4 regions of the Pseudarthrobacter sp. LT1 genome follow, and region 2 is predicted to be linked to each of the others. Evidence: riboswitches for the same ligand, from Rfam matches in the RefSeq annotation. Region 2 holds a riboswitch; each other region holds the start of a gene.

Region 1 (5,233 bases), 1.3 Mb from region 2:
CCTCGTCCCAGCTGTAGCCGAGCCGCTGGACGAGGTAGGTCTCGATGAGCCGGTGGCGCCGGACCATTGACAGTGCCAGCCGCAGGCCGGCCTCGGTCAACGTGACGGCGCTGTAGGGCTTGTGGTCCACCAGGCCCTGGTCCTTCAGCTTCCGGACCATTTCCGAGACCGAGGAATTTGCCACTCCCAGCCGCTGTGCCAGCTGGGAGGACGTGATGGGCTTGTCCTGCCATTCGGTGAATGAGTAGATGACCTTGACGTAGTCCTCGATTGAGGAGGAGGGCGCGCTGGTCTTCACATGCCCAAGCCTACCGGTTTGGCCGGTGCGGCAGCGTGCGCTGCTTCGGCCACCCCGCCGCAAACCGCGTGCGTCATGACTTGGTGGCGCGCCAGGCCAGGGTGAGGTAGGGAAGGTCAAGTTCCTGGCCGGGGGCATGGGCCAGGTGCTCGTGCAGGTACCAGTCCAGGTTGGCCAGAACTTTTGCCCGCGTCGCCTCGCCGGCACGCAGATAGTAGCTGCGCGACTTGGTGAGTTCCATCAAGTCACCGGTGGTCACCCTGTCCTGCCAGTGGGTGACGTGCCCTTCGAGCCCGTGGAATTCGGGCCCGACGACGGGCTTGTGGCCGGGCCGGTACACATCGCCGGCGTGCATGATCCGGGAAAGCCGGTGCACCCAGGGGATGGAGGTGTCCAGCTGGTTCCAGACCAGGCCGAGCGTTCCGTGCGGGCGCAGGACGCGCGCCAGCTCGGTGCTTGCCGCGAGGGGGTCGCACCAGTGCCACGCCTGGGCAACAGTGACGACGTCGAAGGCAGCGTCGGGAAGGCCTGTCGCCTCGGCAGTCCCCGGCGCAGCCGTGGCGGCGGGGCAGTGGGCCTTCAGCTGGGCGAGCATGTCCGCAGAGGGGTCGACGGCGGTGACGTTCAGCCCCATGGCCAGCAGCAACGCGGTGAACTTTCCCGTACCCGCGCCCACGTCCAGGGCGTCATGGGCTCCGGCCGGTACCAGCCACCGTGCAGATTCCGCAGGGTAGCCGGGCCGGACGCGCTGGTAGTGGCGGCCGCCGTCCTGGAAGCTCTGCCCGAGCTCCGTGCGCCGGCCGTGATCAAGCCTGGGGCCACCCCGAACCACGCGTGGCCTCCTTCTGGTGCTGCCTGCGGATGTCCTTCGAATTTACCGCATGCCCGGCATCAGCAGGCAGTCGCCGCCCCGCCGCTCAGTCGTCGAGGCAGGGGGCTGCGCCGGCCGTCCCGGGAGTGTTGGGCGCCCAGTGCGGGTAGGTGCGGAAATCGTTGGCGGGCACCCAGCGGCCCGCGTCCACCACGTAGTCCCATCCCAGTCCGTTGCTGCGCAGTGTCCGGATGCCGGTGAGGAGGCGTTCGGCGTCCTCCAGCCGCGAACCCACGCCGAAACTTGCCCGGAGGGAACCGGACGGCAGGCCCAGGCGCTTCAGCAGGGGGTGGGCGCAGAAGCGTCCGTCGCGCAGGCCCACCCCGTGCTCTGCGGAAAGGTAGGCGGCCACCAGCCCTGCGTCGTAGCCCTCGACCGAGAAGTTGACCACGCCGATGGTGTCCGTTTCCGGGTTGGTGTCCTTGAAGATCTGGTGGACGGTGACGCCGTCGATGTCCTGCAGGCCCTCCACCAGGAAAGACCTGATCGCTGACTCGTGGGCATGCCACCGGTCCTGGTCGAGTTCGGCGATGACCTGGGTGGCGCGGGCCAGGGTGGCGGCGCCGAGGACGTTCGGCGAGCCCCCCTCATGGCGGGCCGGCCCGGTGGCCCAGCTGACGCCGTCGAGCCGTGCTTCCTTGACCGCCCCGCCGCCGGCGAGGTGCGGGACGCCGGTGTCCAGCCAGTCGGGACGTCCCACCAGGACACCCGCGCCGAACGGCGCGTACAGCTTGTGGCCGGAAAAGGCGAGGTAGTCGACGCCGTCCGCGCTGATGTCCACCCGGCGGTGCGGAGCGAGCTGGGCCGCGTCCACCACGATCCGGGCACCGTGCTGGTGGGCCAGCGCGGCCAGGGCCCGGATGGGAAGAATCTCGCCGGTGACGTTGGAGGCGCCGGTGACCGCCAGCAGGCTGACTCCGCCCTGCTCCAGTTCGGTCCGGACGGCGTCCAGGGTGCCCGCCACCGTGTCGGCGGCAACGATGCTGCGGTGCGGAACCCCCTGCCACGGCAGGAGGTTGGCATGGTGTTCGATGTCCAGGTAGAGGACTTCGCCGTCATGCCGGCCGTTGGTGGCAGGCAGGCAGCCGGCCAGGAGGTTCAGCGAATCGGTGGTGTTGCGGGTGAAGATGACCGAATCGTCCGGCCGGCCGCCCACGAAGTCCCGGACAATGCTGCGTGCGTTCTCGTAAACGGACGTGCTGATCTGGGACGCGTAGCCGGCCCCCCGGTGGACGCTCGCGTAGTAGGGCAGGATCTCGTTCAGGTAGGCGGAGACCACGGAGAGCGCCGGAGCGGATGCGCCGTAGTCAAGGTTCGCGTACCGGATGTGGCCGCCGGAAATCAGCGGTGCCTGGATTTCGGCGCCCGTGACGGCAGCAAGGGGACGGCCGGCAACGGCGTGGCGATCGCCGGCAATGCGGCCTTCGGCAATGGCGGGTTGGGGGGAGACGGTGGCAGTTGTCACAGAGACCTCACTTGAATACAGGACTCCGGCATAGGGAATCCGCGCTTGCCGCATCCACTCCGGACCGGCCTGGTCGTCACCCGGGGCACCCCGCCGCGAATGGAGGGTTGCCGGCCAGCAAACCGGGGTTTTGCGCTGGCACTCGTGACCTGCATAAAAGCGTAGGACATGGGGCGGCCAGGATTGAAGCCGCGGCAATTGTTAAGGGCTTTATTACGCAATATCGAATAAACGACGCCGGACACCCCCGTCTGGAGGTGTCCTGCGTCGCAATGTTCGTTTAAGGGGGCAAATCGTGGCAGTTACAGCAGGTCGTCCAAATACGGGTTGAGGCGGTGCAGCACCTCTGAGTGCAGGATCGAGTTGGTGGCCAGCGCGTTCCCGCCGAACGGTCCGTCCTCGCCTTCGAGGGAGGTGAACCGGCCGCCCGCCTCAACGACGATCGGCACCAGCGCAGCCATGTCGTAGAGGTTGAGCTCCGGTTCGCAGGCGATGTCCACGGAGCCCTCTGCCACCATGCAGTACGACCAGAAATCACCGTAGGCCCGGGTCCGCCAGACGTCCTCGGTCAGCCCAAGGAATTCGTCGAGGTTTCCGCGTTCCTTCCAGCCGGTCAGGCTGGAGTAGGAGAGGGAGGCGTCGGAGAGGCTGGACACGTTCGAGACCCGCAGCCGGGTAGCAGCTGCCAGGGACCGGCCCATGTACGCGCCCATGCCCTTTGCCGCCCACCAGCGCTTGCCGAGGGCCGGGGCGCTGACCACGCCCACCACGGGCTCGCCTTCGTCCACCAGGGCGATCAGCGTGGCCCAGACCGGGACGCCCCGGACAAAGTTTTTCGTCCCGTCAATGGGATCGATGATCCAGCGCCGTGAACCGTGCCCGGTGCTGCCGAATTCCTCGCCCAGGACGGCATCGCGTGGCCGCGAGCGGGAGAGCTGGCCGCGGATGGCCTCCTCGGCTGCCTTGTCGGCGTCGGTGACGGGCGTCAGGTCCGGCTTGGTCTCAACGTGGAGGTCCAGGGCCTTGAAGCGGCCCATGGTCTGGTCATCCACGGAGTCGGCCAGGACATGGGCCAGGCGCAGGTCATCGTTGTAGCTCGAAGCGGGTTGGATCATGGTTACAAACTACCGTCTGCGGACGTTTCTGCCGGGAGAACGCGTCAGTTGACGCTGCCGAGCTCTTTGGTTTCCTGTGCTTCCATGCGGGGGTCAGCGCCGAGCAGCCGCCGGAGCGATGCCAGGCGTGCCGGGCCGGTGGGACCTGCGTGCCCGCCTGCCACCCAGTCGTCCAGGCCGCAGTTCACCGCGTTTACAGTGTGCTTGCAGCCGCGTTCACAGTTTTCGATGCCGGGGGAGAGGTCGGGAAAAGAGCGCAGGATCCGGTCCGGGTCCACGTGTGCCAGTCCGAAGGAACGGATGCCGGGGGTATCAATGATCCAGCTGCCGGCCGGCGCGTCTGCCAGGCGCAGGGCCAGGGCTGACGACGACGTGTGGCGGCCGCGCCCGGTGACCGCGTTTACTCCACCTGTGGCCCGCTCGGCACCGGTCAGCGCGTTCACCATGGTGGACTTGCCCACGCCGGAGTGCCCCAGCATTACGGTGACCTTGCCGTCGAGGTGGTCGCGCAGGGCGGCGACCGCAGCGCTGTCCAGCCTTGCCGAGAGGCCGTCGTCGGACCTTGCGTCGATCCCCGAGGCTCGAGCATCCGCAGTCCGGCTGATGATCACTGGGAAGTCCAGATGGGTGTAGTTGGACAGCAACTCCGCAGGATCCTTGACGTCGGCCTTGGTGACCAGCAGGATCGGCTCGATTCCGGCGTCGTAGGCAGCCACCAGGGCGCGATCGATGAACCCGGTTCGCGGCTCCGGGTTGGCGGCCGCCACCACAATCACCAGTTGGTCGGCGTTGGCCACGACGGCCCGCTCAACGGGGTCGGTGTCGTCGGCGCTGCGGCGCAGGAGGGTATGGCGGTCCTGGATCTTTACCAGTCGGGCAAGCGTGTCCGGGGCCCCGGACACGTCCCCCACGAGCGAGACGAAGTCGCCGGCCACCACGGGCGAGCGGCGCAGTTCGCGGGCGCGCGCTGCGATGACAACGCGCTCGTTGTCCGAGTCTTCGCCCACCACTGCCGTGTACCGTCCGCGGTCCACCGTGATGATCCGACCGGTCACGGCATCGTCATGGCTGGGCCGGTCCTTGGTCCGGGGCCGGGAACCTTTCTTGCTGGGGCGGATCCGGACGTCTGATTCGTCCCAGGAATCAGTGCTCCGCGCCACTGCCGCGCCCTTCCGGCCCCGGCGCCCCGGCCGCATCCTGGGCCAGCATGCTTGCCCAGAGCTGCGGGAAGTCGGGCATGGTCTTGGCTGTGGTGGCGATGTCCTCCACCTGGACGCCGTCCACGGCTAGTCCCAGGATTGCCCCCGCGGTGGCCATGCGGTGGTCGGCATAGCTGTGGACGACGCCGGCGTGCAGCCGTGCGGGGCGGATCACCAGTCCGTCGTCGGTCTCCTCGGCGTCACCGCCGAGCCGGTTGATTTCCGCCACCAGGGCGGCAAGCCGGTCTGTTTCGTGGCCGCGGAGGTGTGCGATCCCGGTAAGCC
Region 2 (5,233 bases):
TGTTTACGGGCTTCCAAACGGACCCCAGGACAACCAGCGGCGAACGATGACATGCTGCGGCACTTTTGTGCCGCAGCATTTCATGTCCGGACGCCCCCACCGGCAACCGGAGTCCGCGCCTGGGAGATCCCTAGGTGGGGATGATCCGGAAAAGGAACCTGGTGCGGACCATCACCCACAACAGGCCCAGGACCACGGCGTAGGCAGCGGTGTTGAGGAAAATGCTCTGCTGCTGGAGCGCCGGGATGTTTGTGACGACGGCGATCAGCACCACATGCATGATGAACACATAGAGCGTGGCGCGGCCCAGCGGAATCAGGAACCAGCCCAGGGCCCGCTCCACCGGTTTCCAGTAAGCGCTGAGGAACGCATAGGCGGCCACCACCAGGACCAGGACGTTGAACAGGCGGCCGGGCGCCACGTAGGTCCGGCCGAAGAGTGCGTCATACATGGTCCGGTAGGAGGCGTCCGGCATGAGCGCCAGGCGGACGTCGTAGTTGTTGGCCAGATACGGATTGCCCCAGGACAGGAAGGCCAGCGCAAACGCTGCCACAGTGCAGGCCGCCACCACCCAGGTATGGGCCGACAACCAGGCAACGATGCTGCGGCGGTAGTAGCCAACCACCAGCCCGAGCACAAAAAGCACCTGCCAGACCAGCAGGGGGAACGAGTCCTCAAACTGGGAGGGCAGGATCCTGAACCGGGTCACGGCGCCCACGGCGTACACGGCGAGCGTCGCCAGCAAGACCCAGACGGCCTTGCCGCGGTTCAGCGCCGCAAGGATCAGCGGGCTGGCCAGCAGGAGCACCACGTACAGGCCCATGACGTTGAACTGCCAGGGACCGAACTGCAGCAGCACGATGGCCGGCAGCACCTGCGGCGGCACGGGGAACTGGAACAGCGATGACATGCCGGCATAGAGGTCGTAGGTCCGGCCGGCACCACCGTGTCCCGCCCCGCCGGTCCCCTGGTCCACGAACGTGGTCAGGGCCTCGGTGTGGAAGAACGGGAGCAGGGAAAGAAGGAAGACGCCGATCAGCACGGCCAGCGCAGTCACGTACAGCTTCCCGGCACGGCGGGATGTCAGGTCCACCACCCGGCCGAAGTCCTGCTTGGCTTTGGGCCCGTACACCATGCCGACCACCAGGCCGGAGAACAGCACGAAGAGCTCCGCGCCTGACACGAAGCCCACCGCCTCCTGGGTGAGCAGCTGGAACAGTGAGGCCATGCCCAGGTGATTGACCACCACAAAGACAATGGCCAGTCCGCGCAGCAGGTCCACCCGCGAATCCCTGGTGGAAGGGTCCTGGTAGCTCCAGGACGTGGCGGTGTTGATCCGGCGGGGAACCTGCCACAGGGCCACCAGGAGGATGATCATGGCGGCACCAACGGTCCAGGGGGCGGCGCCGGAAAGCGTGTTGGCCCGCACGAAGGTGCCTGTGGACGCCACATCCGTGACAGGTCCGGTGACCATCGGCGATGCCTTCAGCCTGTCCAGGGCGGCCTTGGCAATATCCGGGCTTCCCGTGAGCAGCCAGCTGATGCTTGCCACGCCGGTATCCCGCGTGCTGGTCCGTTCGTCCCACACCACGGCGGCCGTCCCGGCGAAAGCGGGTGACGTGGCAGTGGCCACCACCTGGTCCCACCAGCCCGTCTTGATGTCCGCCTCGGGTGCCCCACCGGACGCAGGGCTGTAGAAGGCCGAGGTCTGGAGGAGGAATGGCTTTTTGCGTCCCTCGGCGTAGGTGCCGTAGAAGTTTTCGCTGCCGGATGCCGTCAGCATCTCCTGGAGTTCACCGGGACGCGGCGTGGTGTTGACGGCGGCCCCGCCGGAAGTGTCGTCGTGATAGGCGGTCAGGCCCACCCAGTCCACGGCGTCATCGCCGGGGTAATAGGGAGCATAGGCGCTGTCGCTTCCGTTCCAGGCCCCGTCCCCATTCGTATCCAGGAGGGAGAACCCCTCGCTTCCCGGCTCCGGGGCATTCCGGTTCCGTTCAAAGGGGTAGTCCTTGCCCAGGTAGGGCGCCCACACCATGGCGGCCCGGCCGCCGTCGTACTTCTTGAAGGCTGCCGCCACGGCCTGGAAGGCCTGCCGGTACGTGGCCGGCTGCTGGCCCCATGCCACCCAGCCGGTATTCATATCGGGGGCGAACCGGACCAGCAGTTGGCCTTTGAACCCCGACGCCAGGTCGCGCACTTGTGCTGCGAACGCTTCCGCCTCGGCCGTGCCGAGCTGGTCCAGGGGCACCGACGGCTTCACCGTGAGCAGGGCGTGGGCGCCTTTGGCAGCAGTCTGCTGCAGGAAGCCGTCCATGTCGTTCCGCTCCGATTCGCGGTAGGGAATGGTGATGTCATGGCCGAAGACGGCAGGGCTGGCGCCCAGCCGGTCACTGAAGCCCGCAGCCGTATCCTCACCCCACTCGAGGACCGCCCCCAGCCAGGGCTTGCCCTTGTCCGGTGCAGCAGGCGCGGCGTGCGCCGGTCCGGCCGGGACCACCAGGGCCAGGAGGGCGATGATGGCCGCGGCGAAAAAGGCTGCGATGGAACGCGGACGGTTCCGCCGGATGGCGGCGTGGTGGTGCGATACGTGTGCCCGCATGCTGACAAGGACCCCCCGGTACTCATTGCTCTGGATACGGGGCGGCGCCCCCCGGTAAGAACTTTATCGGCCCGCGGGCATTACCCGTGCCGTGTCGCGGACGGCTCAATTACGGAACATGACGACGGCGGCGATGCGGCGGGGCGCGGCAGGTGTTACGTTTTTGGGGAGTAATGAGTACCGGTGCAAAGCCCTGACTTGCCGGTCGGCAACCCTCCCTTTCGCGGCGGGGTGCCTCAGGTGAATACTCGGCATATCGACCGATTCGAGCTGCAAGCGTGAAAGAAGGAGATCCGTCGTGTCCGACGCACCCGCCCCTGACGAAAAACTGTCCTACCGCCTGATTACCGGCGCGGACAACCGTGAATTCTGTGAGCGGATCTCCGCTGCACTCGCCGACGGCTATGTCCTGCACGGCAGCCCGGCGGCAACCTTCAACGGCACCACCGTCATCGTTGCGCAGGCAATCGTCCTTCCGGCCGCCATCGCCTCAGCTGATGCCGCCGTGGCGACCGCCGTGGACCAGCATGATGCCGAATTTGAGGGCGAGTTCGACGGCGAGGGTCACGCATGAGCTACGCCGGAGACCTGACGCCGCAGGAAGCCTGGGCCAAGCTGGAGCAGGGCGCCATCCTGGTGGACGTCCGCACCGAGGGCGAATGGGCCCACATCGGCATCCCGGACACCAAAGCCACGGACAACGATCCCCTGTTCATCCAGTGGACCTTTCCCGGCGGTATCCCCAACCCCGACTTCGTCAAGGACCTGCAGGAGCAGGCGCCGGAGGATCCCCACGCGGAACTGCTGTTCCTGTGCCGTTCCGGCCAGCGGTCCATCGCGGCCGCAACTGCCGCCACCCAGGCCGGCTTCACCGCGTACAGCGTGCTGGAGGGCTTCGAAGGCGAGCCCGACCGCTACGGCGAGCGGACCGTCAATGGCTGGAAGAACCGCGGCCTCCCCACCAACCTCGGAAAGAACTAAGTGGCCTTCAACCCAGACGCCCCCGGCTGGAACCCCGACACCCAGGCAGTCCGCGGAGGCCTGGACCGCTCCAACTTCCAGGAAACATCCGAGGCCATCTTCCTGAACTCCGGGTTCGTCTACGAATCAGCCGCGGCAGCTGAACGCGCCTTCACCGGCGAGGACGAGCGCTTTGTCTACTCCCGCTACGGCAACCCGTCCGTGGCCACCTTCCAGGAACGGCTCAGGCTGCTGGAAGGCGCCGAAGCATGCTTCGCGACGGCGTCGGGCATGTCCGCCGTGTTCACCGCGCTGGGTGCCCTGCTGGCTGCCGGTGACCGGGTGGTGGCCGCCCGGTCACTGTTCGGTTCGTGCTTTGTGATCCTGAATGAGATCCTGCCCCGTTGGGGCGTGGAAACGGTCTTCGTGGACGGGCCGGACCTGGACCAGTGGCGCGAAGCCCTGTCCAAGCCCACCACCGCCGTCTTCTTCGAGTCCCCGTCGAACCCCATGCAGGAGATCGTGGACATCGCAGCCGTCAGTGAACTGGCGCATGCGGCCGGGGCCACCGTGGTGGCGGACAACGTCTTTGCCACTCCCCTGCTGCAGCGCTGCGGGGACCTCGGCGCCGACGTGATCGTCTACTCCGGCACCAAGCACATCGACGGGCAGGGCAGGGTGATGGGTGGTGCCATCCTGGGCACCAAGGAATTCATCGACGGACCGGTGAAGCAGCTGATGCGGCACACCGGCCCCGCGCTTTCCGCTTTCAACGCCTGGGTTCTGACCAAGGGCCTGGAGACCATGGGCCTGCGCGTCAACCACTCCTCGGCGACCGCCCTTCGGCTGGCAGAATGGCTGGAGGAACAGCCGGCGGTGGGCTGGGTGAAGTACCCGCTCCTGAAGTCGCACCCGCAGTACGGGCTGGCGGCAAAGCAGATGAGTGCCGGTGGCACGGTCCTTACCTTCGAGCTCGCTCCTTCCGGCGGACGCACGGGCAAGGAAGCGGCGTTTGCGCTGCTGGACGGGCTGCGGATCATCGATATCTCCAACAACCTCGGTGATGCAAAGTCCCTGATCACGCACCCCGCCACCACTACCCACCGGGCGATGGGCCCGGAGGGGCGGGCCGCCATCGGCCTGAGTGACGGCGTGGTCCGGCTCTCGGTGGGGCTCGAGGACCCGGAGGACCTCCTCCGCGACCTGGAGCAGGCGCTGAAGCAGATCTAGCGGCGGCTGGTCCTGCCTGAGTTTCCAGCAGTATGTGGACCCTCTGGCCGGGGGAAATGCGGTATCAAAGTTCAGCTTCGAAGGCGTACGACGGCGTCACGCGCCGGAGTGTGTCACGGTCGCCCCACAGTTGCATGGGTTCCTTGCACCTGAAGTTCCCGAGCCGGCCGCAGGAGGCTCATGCCACCCAAAAAGTAATCCGTGGCGGCCAAATACGATGTCAGTGCCTCGTTGGATGATGTCGGTATGGGAATCAGCGGTGGTGTCGGGGTGGTGCTGGCGTCAATCGATGCCTCTGTTGCCGCCCTCGATTCGCTGAACAGTGAGGACTCTTTCCTTGCTGCCGGGGCCGGTGCTTGTGCCGGTGTGGATGTGTTGCAGCGGCGGTATGAGATCCGTCTGGAACGACTGGAGCTTTTGGCTCGGCTGGAGGCGCAGCTCGCT
Region 3 (5,233 bases), 1.9 Mb from region 2:
GAGCAACGGATTGCCAGCCTCGAAGGAGGCCTGGCCGCGCTGCTGCTGAGCTCCGGGCAGGCCGCGGAAACCTTCGCTGTCCTGAACATCGCCGAGGCAGGCGACCACATCGTGGCCAGCCCCAGCCTTTACGGCGGAACCTACAACCTGTTCGCCCACACGCTGAAGAAGTTCGGCATCTCGGTGACCTTCGTAGCCGATCCGGACAACCTGGACCAGTGGCGCGATGCCGTCCAGCCCAACACCAAGCTCTTCTTCGGTGAAGTGGTCTCCAACCCGCGCCAGGACGTCCTGGACATCGAGGGCATCTCCCAGGTGGCCCACCAGGCGGGCGTGCCCCTGATCGTGGACAACACCCTTTCAACCCCCTACCTGATCCGCCCGCTGGAGTGGGGAGCAGACATTGTGATCCACTCGGCCACCAAATACCTTGGCGGCCACGGCTCCGCCATCGCCGGTGTCATCGTCGATTCCGGCAAGTTCGATTTCGGCAAGGATCCGGAACGGTTCCCCGGCTTCAACACCCCGGACCCGACGTACAACGGCCTGGTCTACGCACGCGACCTCGGTGAAGGCGGCGCGCTCGGCGCCAACCTCTCCTACATCCTCAAAGCCCGGGTGCAGTTGCTGCGCGACCTGGGCTCGGCCGTCTCGCCCTTCAACGCGTTCCTGATTTCCCAGGGCCTGGAGACGTTGAGCCTGCGGGTGGAGCGCCACGTTGCGAACGCCACGGAAGTGGCGCGCTGGCTGGAGGCAAGGGACGACGTCGAATCCGTCGCCTACGCGGGGCTTCCCTCCAGCCCCTGGTACGAGCGTGGCCGCAAGTACGGACCCAAGGGGACGGGCGCCGTCGTGGCCTTCAACCTGGCCGGCGGGGCAGAGGCGGGCAAGCGCTTCGTCGACGCCCTGGAGCTGCATTCCCACGTGGCCAACATCGGCGACGTCCGCTCCCTGGTCATCCACCCGGCGTCGACCACGCACAGCCAGCTTTCGCCGGAGCAGCAGGTTGTAGCCGGCGTTCACCCGGGCCTGGTCCGGCTTTCCGTCGGCCTGGAGCACATCGACGACATCCTCGCCGACCTGGAGGCAGGCTTCCGGGCCGCCAAGGGCGCCAACCAGTAGCCCCAAACACGAGGACGCAGCATGTGCCGGCCGGCAAGCCGGGAAGTCACAACCAGTCATACTCTTGGCCTGGAGTGGGGGGTGTTTCGTACACTCGAACCAGGTCATGAGTGCCAGTGACAGCCCCGGCTTGCTGGCCGGCAACCCTCCATCCGCGGTGGGGTGCCCCGGGTGAGGACCTGGCCTGCCGGTCAGACGACGGCAGGCAAGCGCGTAGAAGAGGTCTTGCCATGACGGTTACCGTCGCCCGAACCACCATTCCCGAACATGGAATTGTCCGTTACGCCTCCATCGGGGGACTGGAACTCGAGGCCGGGGGATACCTCCCGGATGTCACCCTGGCCTATGAAACCTGGGGGACGCTCAACGCGGACGCCAGCAACGCCATCCTGATCGAGCACGCGCTGACCGGCAGCACCCACGTGACCCGCGGCGACACCGACGAAGAAGGCTGGTGGGAACAGCTGGCCGGCCCCGGCGCTCCCGTGGACACGGACCGCTTCTTCGTGGTGTCCATCAACATTGTCGGTGGCTGCTACGGATCCACCGGCCCGTCATCCCTCGCGCCTGACGGAAAGCCCTGGGGCTCCAGGTTTCCCCTCGTCACGCTGCGCGACAGCACTGTTGCTGAAGCCAGGCTGGCGGACCAGCTGGGCATCAAGAGCTGGTTCGCCGTCCTTGGCGGGTCGATGGGTGGCGCCCGCGCCCTGGAATGGGCGGTGACGTACCCGGAGAGGGTGCAGCGCTGCGCCGTGATCTCCGTGGGAGCCGCCAGCACTGCCGAACAGATTGCTTTCGCGCAGGCCCAGACGCTGGCCATCCGGCAGGACCCCAACTTCAACGGCGGGGACTACTACGGCGGTCCGTGTCCGGAAGACGGGCTGGCACTTGCCCGGCGCATCGCCCACATCACCTACCGGTCGGCCGCGGAACTGGAAGGCCGCTTTGGCCGGGCATCCCAGGCTCCCGAATCGCCCCTGCAGGGGGAAATTCTCGCCTCCCGCGGCCGCTACCAGGTGGAAAGCTACCTGGACCACCAAGGGAACAAGCTGGTGAAGCGCTTCGATGCCAACAGCTATATCGCCCTGACCGAGGCGCTGATGAGCCACGATGTGTGCCGGGGGCGGGGAACTTTGGCCGAAGCCCTGGCCACCTCCACGGCACGGTTCTTCGTGGCCGCGGTGGACTCGGACAGGCTGTACTTCCCATCGCAGTCCCACGAACTGGCCCAGGCCCTGCCCGGCGACGTGGACGTCCATGTCATCCAGGCGCCGATCGGGCACGACGGGTTCCTCACCGAGATCGGGCAGTTGGGCGGCCGGCTGCGGAGCAGCTTCCTGGTCTAGGCGCCGCCTGGCGCACAGCCGGTAATGTGCATTCCTGCAGATGCCTTCTGCACTAATCGGCGTTGAGGTTGCACCGCAGGCAGACCATACTCATCGAATCCGGCTTTCGTGGTGTGCATCACACCCGTCTGCCATTGACTGGTCCCCGTGGTGTCGACGACGACGCCGAAGGAGTTCGAATGAGTACGGAAAGCTCCGCCGCAAGGCGTACAGAGGAAACCGACGTCAAGGCCTCAGGCCTTAAGAAAGTGGTGACGGCTTCCATGGCCGGCACCGTCGTGGAATGGTATGAATTCTTCCTCTACGCATCGGCCGCCACCCTGGTTTTCGGGAAGGCCTTCTTCCCCAACGCCGGGACGGAACTGGACGGCATCATCGCCGCCTTCCTCACCTACGCCGTCGGTTTCGTCGCACGCCCCATCGGCGGCATCGTCTTTGGCCACTTCGGCGATAAGTTCGGCCGCAAGCAGCTGCTGCAGCTGAGCATCATCCTGGTGGGCGTCTCCACCTTCCTGATGGGCTGCCTGCCCACCTTCGGACAGATCGGCTACTGGGCCCCCACGCTGCTGGTCTTCCTGCGGTTCGCCCAGGGCTTTGCCGTGGGCGGGGAGTGGGGCGGCGCCGTCCTCCTCGTCGCAGAGCACAGCCCCAGCAAGTCACGCGGTTTCTGGGCCAGCTGGCCGCAATCGGCAGTGCCGCTCGGCAACCTGCTGGCCACGGCCGTGCTGTTCGTCCTCTCCTCCACGCTGACGCAGGAGGCGTTCCTGGGCTGGGGCTGGCGCGTGGCGTTCTGGCTCTCCGCCGTGATCGTCCTGATCGGCTACTACATCCGCACCAAGGTCAACGACGCCCCCATCTTCCTGGAGGCCCGCAAAGAGGTGGAGGCGGGCCACAAGGGTTACGGCGTGGCCGAGGTGTTCCGGCGCTACCCGCGGGGGGTCTTCACCGCCATGGGCCTGCGCTTCGCGGAAAACATCCTGTACTACCTGGTGGTCACGTTCTCCATCACCTACCTTAAGACCGTGGTGCAGGCTGACACCACGCGGATCCTGCTGCTGCTGCTCCTTGCGCACGCCGTCCACTTCGCGGTGGTTCCCATGGTGGGCAAGCTGTCGGACCGCTTCGGCCGCAAGCCCGTCTACATGGCCGGCGCCATCATGGGTGCCACCTGGGGTTTCTTTGCCTTCCCCATGATGGACACCAAGAACGATGTCATCATCCTGGCGGCCATCATGATCGGCCTGGTGTTCCACGCCTTCATGTATGCCGGGCAGCCCGCCATCATGGCGGAAATGTTCCCCACCCGGATGCGGTACTCCGGTGTCTCCCTGGGGTACCAGGTGACGTCCATCGTGGCGGGCTCGCTGGCGCCGATCATCGCAGCCTCCCTGCTGGGAACGTACAAGTCCTCCGTCCCGGTGGCGGTGTACCTGCTCATCGCATGTGCCATCACCGCCGTCGCGGTCTTCTTCCTGAAGGAAACCCGGGGCATCTCGCTGCACGACGTTGACGCGGCCGACGCCAAGGGCACGGCAGACCTGCTCGCTGCCAGCAAGAAGTAGGCCCATGAAAGCCGCCGTCCTCTATTCCACCGTTCCCGCCCCGGCCGGCGCCGAGGGCAAACAGAGCTACGCCGAGTCCCGGCCCCTGCTGGTGCAGGAGCTGGATCAGCCGGAGCCGCGCGCCGGTGAGCTCGGAGTTTCCATCACCTACTCGAGCCTGTGCCATTCGGACCTTTCCGTGGTGGACGGGTCGCGCGTCCGGCCCCTTCCCATGGCCCTGGGACACGAGGCCGTGGGGCGGGTGGTGTCCGTTGGCGACGGCGTCTCCGACGTGTCCGTGGGCGACCATGTGGTTCTGGTCTTCGTGCCCAGCTGCGGCCAGTGCCGGGCCTGCCTTTCCGGCAGGCCCGCGCTCTGCCACAGGGCAGCTGAGGTGAATGGATCCGGAGACCTGCTCCATGGTCCGGCACTCTTGCGGACGCCCGCGGGGGAGCGGATCAACCACCACCTGGGCGTTTCCGCCTTCGCTGATTACGCTGTGGTAGCGCGGGAATCAGTGGTGGTGATTGACGACGACGTCCCGGACACCGTCGCGGCGATGTTTGGTTGCGCCGTGCTCACCGGAATGGGATCGGTGTTCAACACCGCCGGAGTCGGCCCAGGCCAGTCCGTGGCAGTCTTCGGCCTGGGAGCGGTGGGCCTTTCCGCCGTGATGGCAGCCCGCCTCGCCGGGGCCGCCAGTGTGATCGCCATCGATCCCAACCGGGGGAAGCACCAGCTGGCCCGCGACGCCGGGGCCACCGCGGTGGGGACGCCGGAGGACGCGGGGCGGTTGATTGAGGAAGCAGCCGGTGACGGCGTTGACGTCGCCATCGAGGCGGTGGGCTCGGCCGGTGTGATCGCGTCCTGCCTGGAGCGGGTCACCAGGGGTGGCGCCGTGGTCTCCGTGGGCCTGCCCCACCCGTCCGCGGAGTTGACGGTACCGGCCCTGCAGTTCGCCGGCGCCGGCAAGCGGCTGCTGGGCTCCTACATGGGTGACGCCGTTCCAGCGCGGGACATCCCCAGGTACCTCGGGTACTGGCGGGAGGGCAAACTGCCGGTTGAGCTGCTGCACACCGACACCCGGCCACTCAGCGAGATCAATGAGGGCCTTGATGCGCTCGCAGCGGGGGAGGTAGTGCGGCGGCTCTTCCAGGCCTGAACTGTCAGGCTTGAACCGTCGGTCCCGATTCTCCCCGTCGTCCCGGCTCCTCACGCGGCGAG
Region 4 (5,233 bases), 1.0 Mb from region 2:
CAGCACGTGTAGCCCAGACCTGCGGGTGGCGGGCCCACGCCCGCGGGGTTCCCTGGCCGAGCTTGCGAGGCTAGGGTGCGGGTGGCGGGCCCACGCCCGCGGGGTTCCCTGGCCGAGCTTGCGAGGCTAGGGTGCGGGTGGGGCGTAACCCAGAGCACTCCGGGCCCGGGAATGGCTAGGATGGTGCCAAGCCGTAAGCGGTCTATTTGAGGGTCATCCACCCACAGACGAAACTCAGCAGAGGAGCCAGCATGCCCATTGCAACCCCAGAGATCTACGCCGAGATGATCGACCGCGCAAAGGCGGGCGGATTCGCCTTCCCCGCCGTGAACGTCACGTCCTCGCAGACGCTGAACGCGGCACTGCGCGGCTTCGCGGAGGCAGAGTCCGACGGCATCGTGCAGGTTTCCACCGGCGGTGCCGCCTACTGGTCCGGCGCCTCCACCAAGGACATGGTTGCCGGTTCCCTGGGCTTTGCGGCTTTTGCCCGCGAAGTGGCCAAGAACTACGGCGTGAACATCGCCCTGCACACGGACCACTGCCCCAAGGACAAGCTGGACGGTTTTGTCCTGCCGCTGCTGGCGGCCTCCGAGGCTGAGGTCAAGGCCGGCCGCAATCCGCTGTTCAACTCCCACATGTGGGATGGCTCGGCAGAGACCCTGCAGGAGAACCTGAAGATTGCCCGCGACCTGCTGGCCCGCACCGCTGCCGCCAAGATGATCCTCGAGGTGGAGATCGGCACCGTCGGCGGCGAGGAAGACGGCGTGGAGAACGCCATCAACGACAAGCTGTACACCACGGTCGAGGACGCCCTGGCCACCATCGACGCCCTCGGCTCCGGTGAGAACGGCCGCTACATCACCGCGCTGACCTTCGGCAACGTGCACGGCGTCTACAAGCCCGGCGGCGTCAAGCTGCGCCCGGAGATCCTCAAGGACATCCAGGCCCAGGTCGGTGCGAAGATCGGCAAGGACAACCCGTTCGACCTGGTGTTCCACGGCGGCTCCGGCTCCTCCGACCAGGAAATCGCCGACGCCGTCTCCTACGGCGTGATCAAGATGAACATCGACACCGACACCCAGTACGCCTACACGCGTCCGGTGGCTGACCACATGTTCAAGAACTACGACGGCGTCCTGAAGGTCGACGGCGAAGTGGGCAACAAGAAGACCTACGACCCCCGTGTCTGGGGCGCCTCCGCCGAAGCCGGCCTGGCAGCCCGCGTGGTGGAAGCCACCAAGCAGCTCGGTTCGGCCGGAAAGACCTTCTAGATGTCGGACGAGTTCCGCCGGAACCTGATGGGGCCGGAGCCCACGCTCCTGCCTGCCGAAACCGAGGTGTACGGGCAGCTGGAGGCCGGCCACGAGGCATTGGACCTGGTGGCCAAGCACCCCACGTCCTCCCTGCTGTGGGCCGTGCTCGCCGAAGAGGCGTGGGCGGAGGGCCGGGTCATCGACTCCTACGCCTACTCCCGGGTGGGCTACCACCGCGGCCTGGACTCGCTGCGCCGCAATGGCTGGCGCGGCGTCGGGCCCATCCCGTGGGAGCACGAGCCCAACCGCGGATTCCTGCGGGCCCTCTACTCCCTGGGCAGGGCTTCGTCTGCCATCGGCGAGGCTGACGAGCCGGAGCGGATCGAAAAGTTCCTCAACGACTCGGACCCCACGGCGAAGGCAGCCATCGAGGGCAAGTAAGTCCCTACCGCCTCCCTGGCTTCGCTTCGCTGAGCCAGGGAACCCTCGGCGGCGGAGGCCCCTGGATACGACGACGGCGGGTGGTTACCTTTCCTGGAAAGGTGACCACCCGCCGTCGGTCGTTTAAGGCTTGGCGATTCCGGTGCGTGCCATGGCGTCGGCGTAGGCCGCGCGCATGTCCTCGAGGTACTCCTCCTGGCGCGCCGGGGAACCGGCGAAGGCGCGGCCGCTCAGTGACCGGACCTTGTAGGTCTTCAGGCCGCGGCGCCACAGCAGGGGCACTTCGGTCTTCAGCAGCAGGTTGGCCAGGCGGTTGGCCTCGGTGCCGTGCGCCACGATGACCGAGGCGCGGGGCACCAGTGCCAGGAACTTCAGCAGCGGCTTCAGGCCTGCCTGGATCTGGTCGGGAGTGAACTTGCCGTTGGCCTCACCGGGGACGTGCCACGGGTGGACGTTCCACGGCATCACGAACTCGGGGCGCAGGCCCAGCTTCCACTGCAGGCCAAGCATGCGGGTCGCGGCATCCTGGTCCCCGGCCGTGATGAACCCGGACGGGTCCGCCTCGCCAATGTTGGAGAACAGGCTGATGATGCGGCATTCCTCCACGTCGTGCATGGGATCCACGTAGGGGACCACGGTTCCGGGCTTGGTCTCCCGAAGGGAATCACACAGCTCGTTAACGGCAGCAACGCTGGGGTCGTAGCGGCGGCTCATGAGCTGTTCGTGGAATGTTTCGGGTGCCAGGGCTGTCATGAAGTGCTGGTTCTCCTGCGGGGATTGGCGTTGCTGCCGCCACGGAAATGGGCACGCGGGGGCGCGACACATCAGCGGCGGTTGATTGGGGTGGGCCGATTCCTGGTCGGCCTTACCCAGTTTAGCAAGCCCCGGGAAACGAAACGCCGGTCCCGTGCACCTGATTCAGCCAGGGCACGGAACCGGCGGGTTTTTGCTTCGCCTCCCGCAGCTACCAGAGGCGGCTGGTGGCCCGGCGGGCGCCCTCGCCGAGGGCCTCCAGCTTGGCGAAGGCGATCTGCGGGTGGACCCGGCCGCCCAGGCCGCAGTCGGTGGAGGCGATGACATTCTCGCGGCCCACGACGTCGGCAAAGCGGACAATGCGGTCTGCCACCAGGTCCGGGTGTTCCACCACGTTGGTGGCGTGCGAGACGACGCCCGGGATGATCACCTTGCCCTCGGGGAGCTTGGTGTCCTCCCATACCCGCCATTCGTGTTCGTGCCGGACGTTGGCCGCTTCGAAGGAGTATGCGCCGGCGTTGACCTGCAGCACCGAGCCGACGATGTCGGCGAACGGGATGTCCGTGGTGTGCGGGCCGTGCCAGGAACCCCAGCAGACGTGCAGCCGGATCTGTTCCTGGGGCAGGTCGCGGAGGGCCCAGTTGGTGGCCTCGACGCGCAGCTGGATGAACTTCAGGTAGTCCTCCAGGGATGGCTCGGGATTGATCTGGTCCCAGCTCTCGGCCAGGGACGGATCATCGAGCTGCACGGTGAGGCCGGCATCGATGATCGCCTTGTATTCCTCCCGCATGGCATCCGCGCACGCGTAGACGAGTTCCTCATCCGACGTGTAGTACTCGTTGGCCACGCGGGCGCAGGAGCCGGGGGAGAGGGACGCTACGAAGCCGTCCGACAACCCGGCGGCGGCGAGGCCGGTCTTCAGGTTCCTGATGTCCGACGCCACCAGGTCCTGGCCCGTGTAGGTCAGGGGTCCGGCGATCTTGGGCTGCGTGACGCTCTTGCGGTGGGACAGGATGCCCGAAGAGGGATCGTTGTAGGCCTCGTTGAACGCCTGCCGGTCCCGCCGGTCCGGGAAGGAAGTCAGGACGATGTTGCCGGGGGAAGAGCGGTGCACCTGCGCATCGGCCCAGCGGTCCACATTCGTCGGCTCCAGGCCGCCCAGCCGTGCGAAGGAGTAGTTCCACCAGGCACCGTAGTCCACGGAACTGGACATCGTGTGCCCGTATTCGCCGTCGTTGGGGATGTCGATGCCGAGGTCCTTCTGGCGCTGGACCACCTCCACCACGGAGGCCTCCAGGAGTTCCAGGAACTCAGGGGTGACGCCGTCGGTTTCCTTGGCGGCATTGGCCGCGATGAGTTCCGGGGTGCGGGGCAAGGATCCTGCGTGGGTGACGCGGATGTGGTCGGTGTTCAGGGACATGCTGGAATCTTCCTTTCCATCGGTCCTGGCAGTAGCACCTTCGGCCGGCAGGAAGCCTGCGGGGCCGTGGTTGCTGCGGCGTCATCGAGCCAGGTCTCTCGGCCGCTCCGGATGGTTCACTCTCACATAAATCCAGATGCCTGCCCCGGGGCAAGTCTGCTCCGCTTTATGTCGCGGCGGTCGCGTCTGAGGCTTCCCTGCCGAAAACAGCATGCTTACAGCTTTTGTTCAGGTTATTGACAGGTTTCGTTAAGCTTGGTTGGCTGAGGTCACATACCGCCGCCCGCGATGGAGCTGGCCGGCGCACCCCGATGCACTCGAAAGAGGTAACGCACTGTGAAGAAATCCCTGGCAAATTTCGGGACCCTTGCCGTCTCCGGCGCCCTGGCGCTGGCCGTCGTCGCAGGACCCGCCCCGCTGGCGCACGCGGTAGGCGAAGGCCCCAACTACGACGGCAACGGCCAGATCACCACGTCCAAGCTCGCCACGTACGAACAGATGGTTTCGTTCCTGAAGGACCAGGACGCCCGCCAGCCGGCAATGGAGCTGGAGGTCATCGGGCAGACGGTCAAGGGGCGCGACATCCACCTGGTCAAGTACATTTCGGACCCGGCCAAGCCCACCATCCTGTACCTGACCCAGCAGCATGGCAACGAGCAGCTCACCACCGAGGGCGCCATGGAGTTCATCAAGCACCTGGGGACCGGCAAATCCGCGGACATCCTCAAAGGTGTGAACATCCTGGTGGTGCCTATGCTCAATGCGGACGGCGCCATGGGCGACGTGAACTTCTCCCTGGACAATTACCTTGCCAAGGGGGACCGCCACCTCACCCGCTACAACGCCGAGGGCGTGGACCTGAACCGCGACCATGTGGCCAAGATCCAGCCGGAGACCCAGGCGCTGCACAACAACGTCATGCGCAAATACCGGATCGACTACATGATCGACCTGCACCACCAGGGCACCCGGGCGGAGCGTGACGGCAAGCTGGTATCCGGCTCCATCCTGTACCCCACCACCCCCAACGCCGACCCCGCCGTCGTCGAAAAATCCAAGCAGCTCGGCGCGGTGGTCTTCAACAACGTCGACTCCACCGGCTGGGGACACCTGGGCAAGTACCAGGGCGGCAGTGCCGAAACCATCAGCCGCAACGGCATCTCCGTGGAGTACGGCATCGCCACCCTGCTCTTCGAGATGCGCGGCATGTCGGACCACTACCTGGACGGCTATGCACTTGGGCAGCGCAGCAACGGCTACCTGATCAAGCAGACCGTCACCACGCTGACCTCCACGGCCGCGGCCATCGCGGACGGGTCCATTGCCGACGCCGACACCTCCTTCTGGAACACGCTCGCCGAACAGA

Evidence for each region. Region 2 has a riboswitch for S-adenosylmethionine ahead of VIK36_RS19975 (DUF1737 domain-containing protein). Riboswitches for the same ligand answer to the same signal wherever they lie in the genome.
Region 1: another riboswitch for S-adenosylmethionine. It lies ahead of VIK36_RS13825 (aminotransferase class V-fold PLP-dependent enzyme); the one in region 2 lies ahead of VIK36_RS19975 (DUF1737 domain-containing protein).
Region 3: another riboswitch for S-adenosylmethionine. It lies ahead of metX (homoserine O-acetyltransferase MetX); the one in region 2 lies ahead of VIK36_RS19975 (DUF1737 domain-containing protein).
Region 4: another riboswitch for S-adenosylmethionine. It lies ahead of VIK36_RS02950 (cobalamin-independent methionine synthase II family protein); the one in region 2 lies ahead of VIK36_RS19975 (DUF1737 domain-containing protein).

The regions. Positions count from the first base shown of each region.
Region 1 covers NZ_CP141830.1:2,940,008-2,945,240, reverse strand. Annotated here, with positions in the region: gene VIK36_RS13835 (metal-dependent transcriptional regulator) at 1-298, opposite strand, end outside; gene VIK36_RS13830 (class I SAM-dependent methyltransferase) at 372-1,130, opposite strand; gene VIK36_RS13825 (aminotransferase class V-fold PLP-dependent enzyme) at 1,216-2,634, opposite strand; SAM riboswitch class IV at 2,671-2,784, opposite strand; gene hisN (histidinol-phosphatase) at 2,937-3,749, opposite strand; gene VIK36_RS13815 (ribosome small subunit-dependent GTPase A) at 3,794-4,909, opposite strand; gene aroA (3-phosphoshikimate 1-carboxyvinyltransferase) at 4,893-5,233, opposite strand, start outside.
Region 2 covers NZ_CP141830.1:4,241,747-4,246,979, forward strand. Annotated here, with positions in the region: gene opgC (OpgC domain-containing protein) at 131-2,599, opposite strand; SAM riboswitch class IV at 2,769-2,884, shown strand; gene VIK36_RS19975 (DUF1737 domain-containing protein) at 2,898-3,173, shown strand; gene VIK36_RS19980 (rhodanese-like domain-containing protein) at 3,170-3,580, shown strand; gene VIK36_RS19985 (O-succinylhomoserine sulfhydrylase) at 3,581-4,789, shown strand; partial or broken gene VIK36_RS19990 (DUF222 domain-containing protein) at 5,036-5,233, shown strand, end outside.
Region 3 covers NZ_CP141830.1:1,541,530-1,546,762, forward strand. Annotated here, with positions in the region: gene VIK36_RS07220 (bifunctional o-acetylhomoserine/o-acetylserine sulfhydrylase) at 1-1,122, shown strand, start outside; SAM riboswitch class IV at 1,225-1,340, shown strand; gene metX (homoserine O-acetyltransferase MetX) at 1,353-2,468, shown strand; gene VIK36_RS07230 (MFS transporter) at 2,648-4,030, shown strand; gene VIK36_RS07235 (alcohol dehydrogenase catalytic domain-containing protein) at 4,035-5,171, shown strand; gene VIK36_RS07240 (LysR family transcriptional regulator) at 5,222-5,233, opposite strand, start outside.
Region 4 covers NZ_CP141830.1:599,330-604,562, forward strand. Annotated here, with positions in the region: gene VIK36_RS02930 (TrmH family RNA methyltransferase) at 1-12, shown strand, start outside; gene fbaA (class II fructose-bisphosphate aldolase) at 252-1,271, shown strand; gene VIK36_RS02940 (DUF3151 domain-containing protein) at 1,272-1,694, shown strand; gene VIK36_RS02945 (uracil-DNA glycosylase) at 1,818-2,447, opposite strand; gene VIK36_RS02950 (cobalamin-independent methionine synthase II family protein) at 2,659-3,867, opposite strand; SAM riboswitch class I at 3,881-3,985, opposite strand; gene VIK36_RS02955 (M14 family zinc carboxypeptidase) at 4,204-5,233, shown strand, end outside.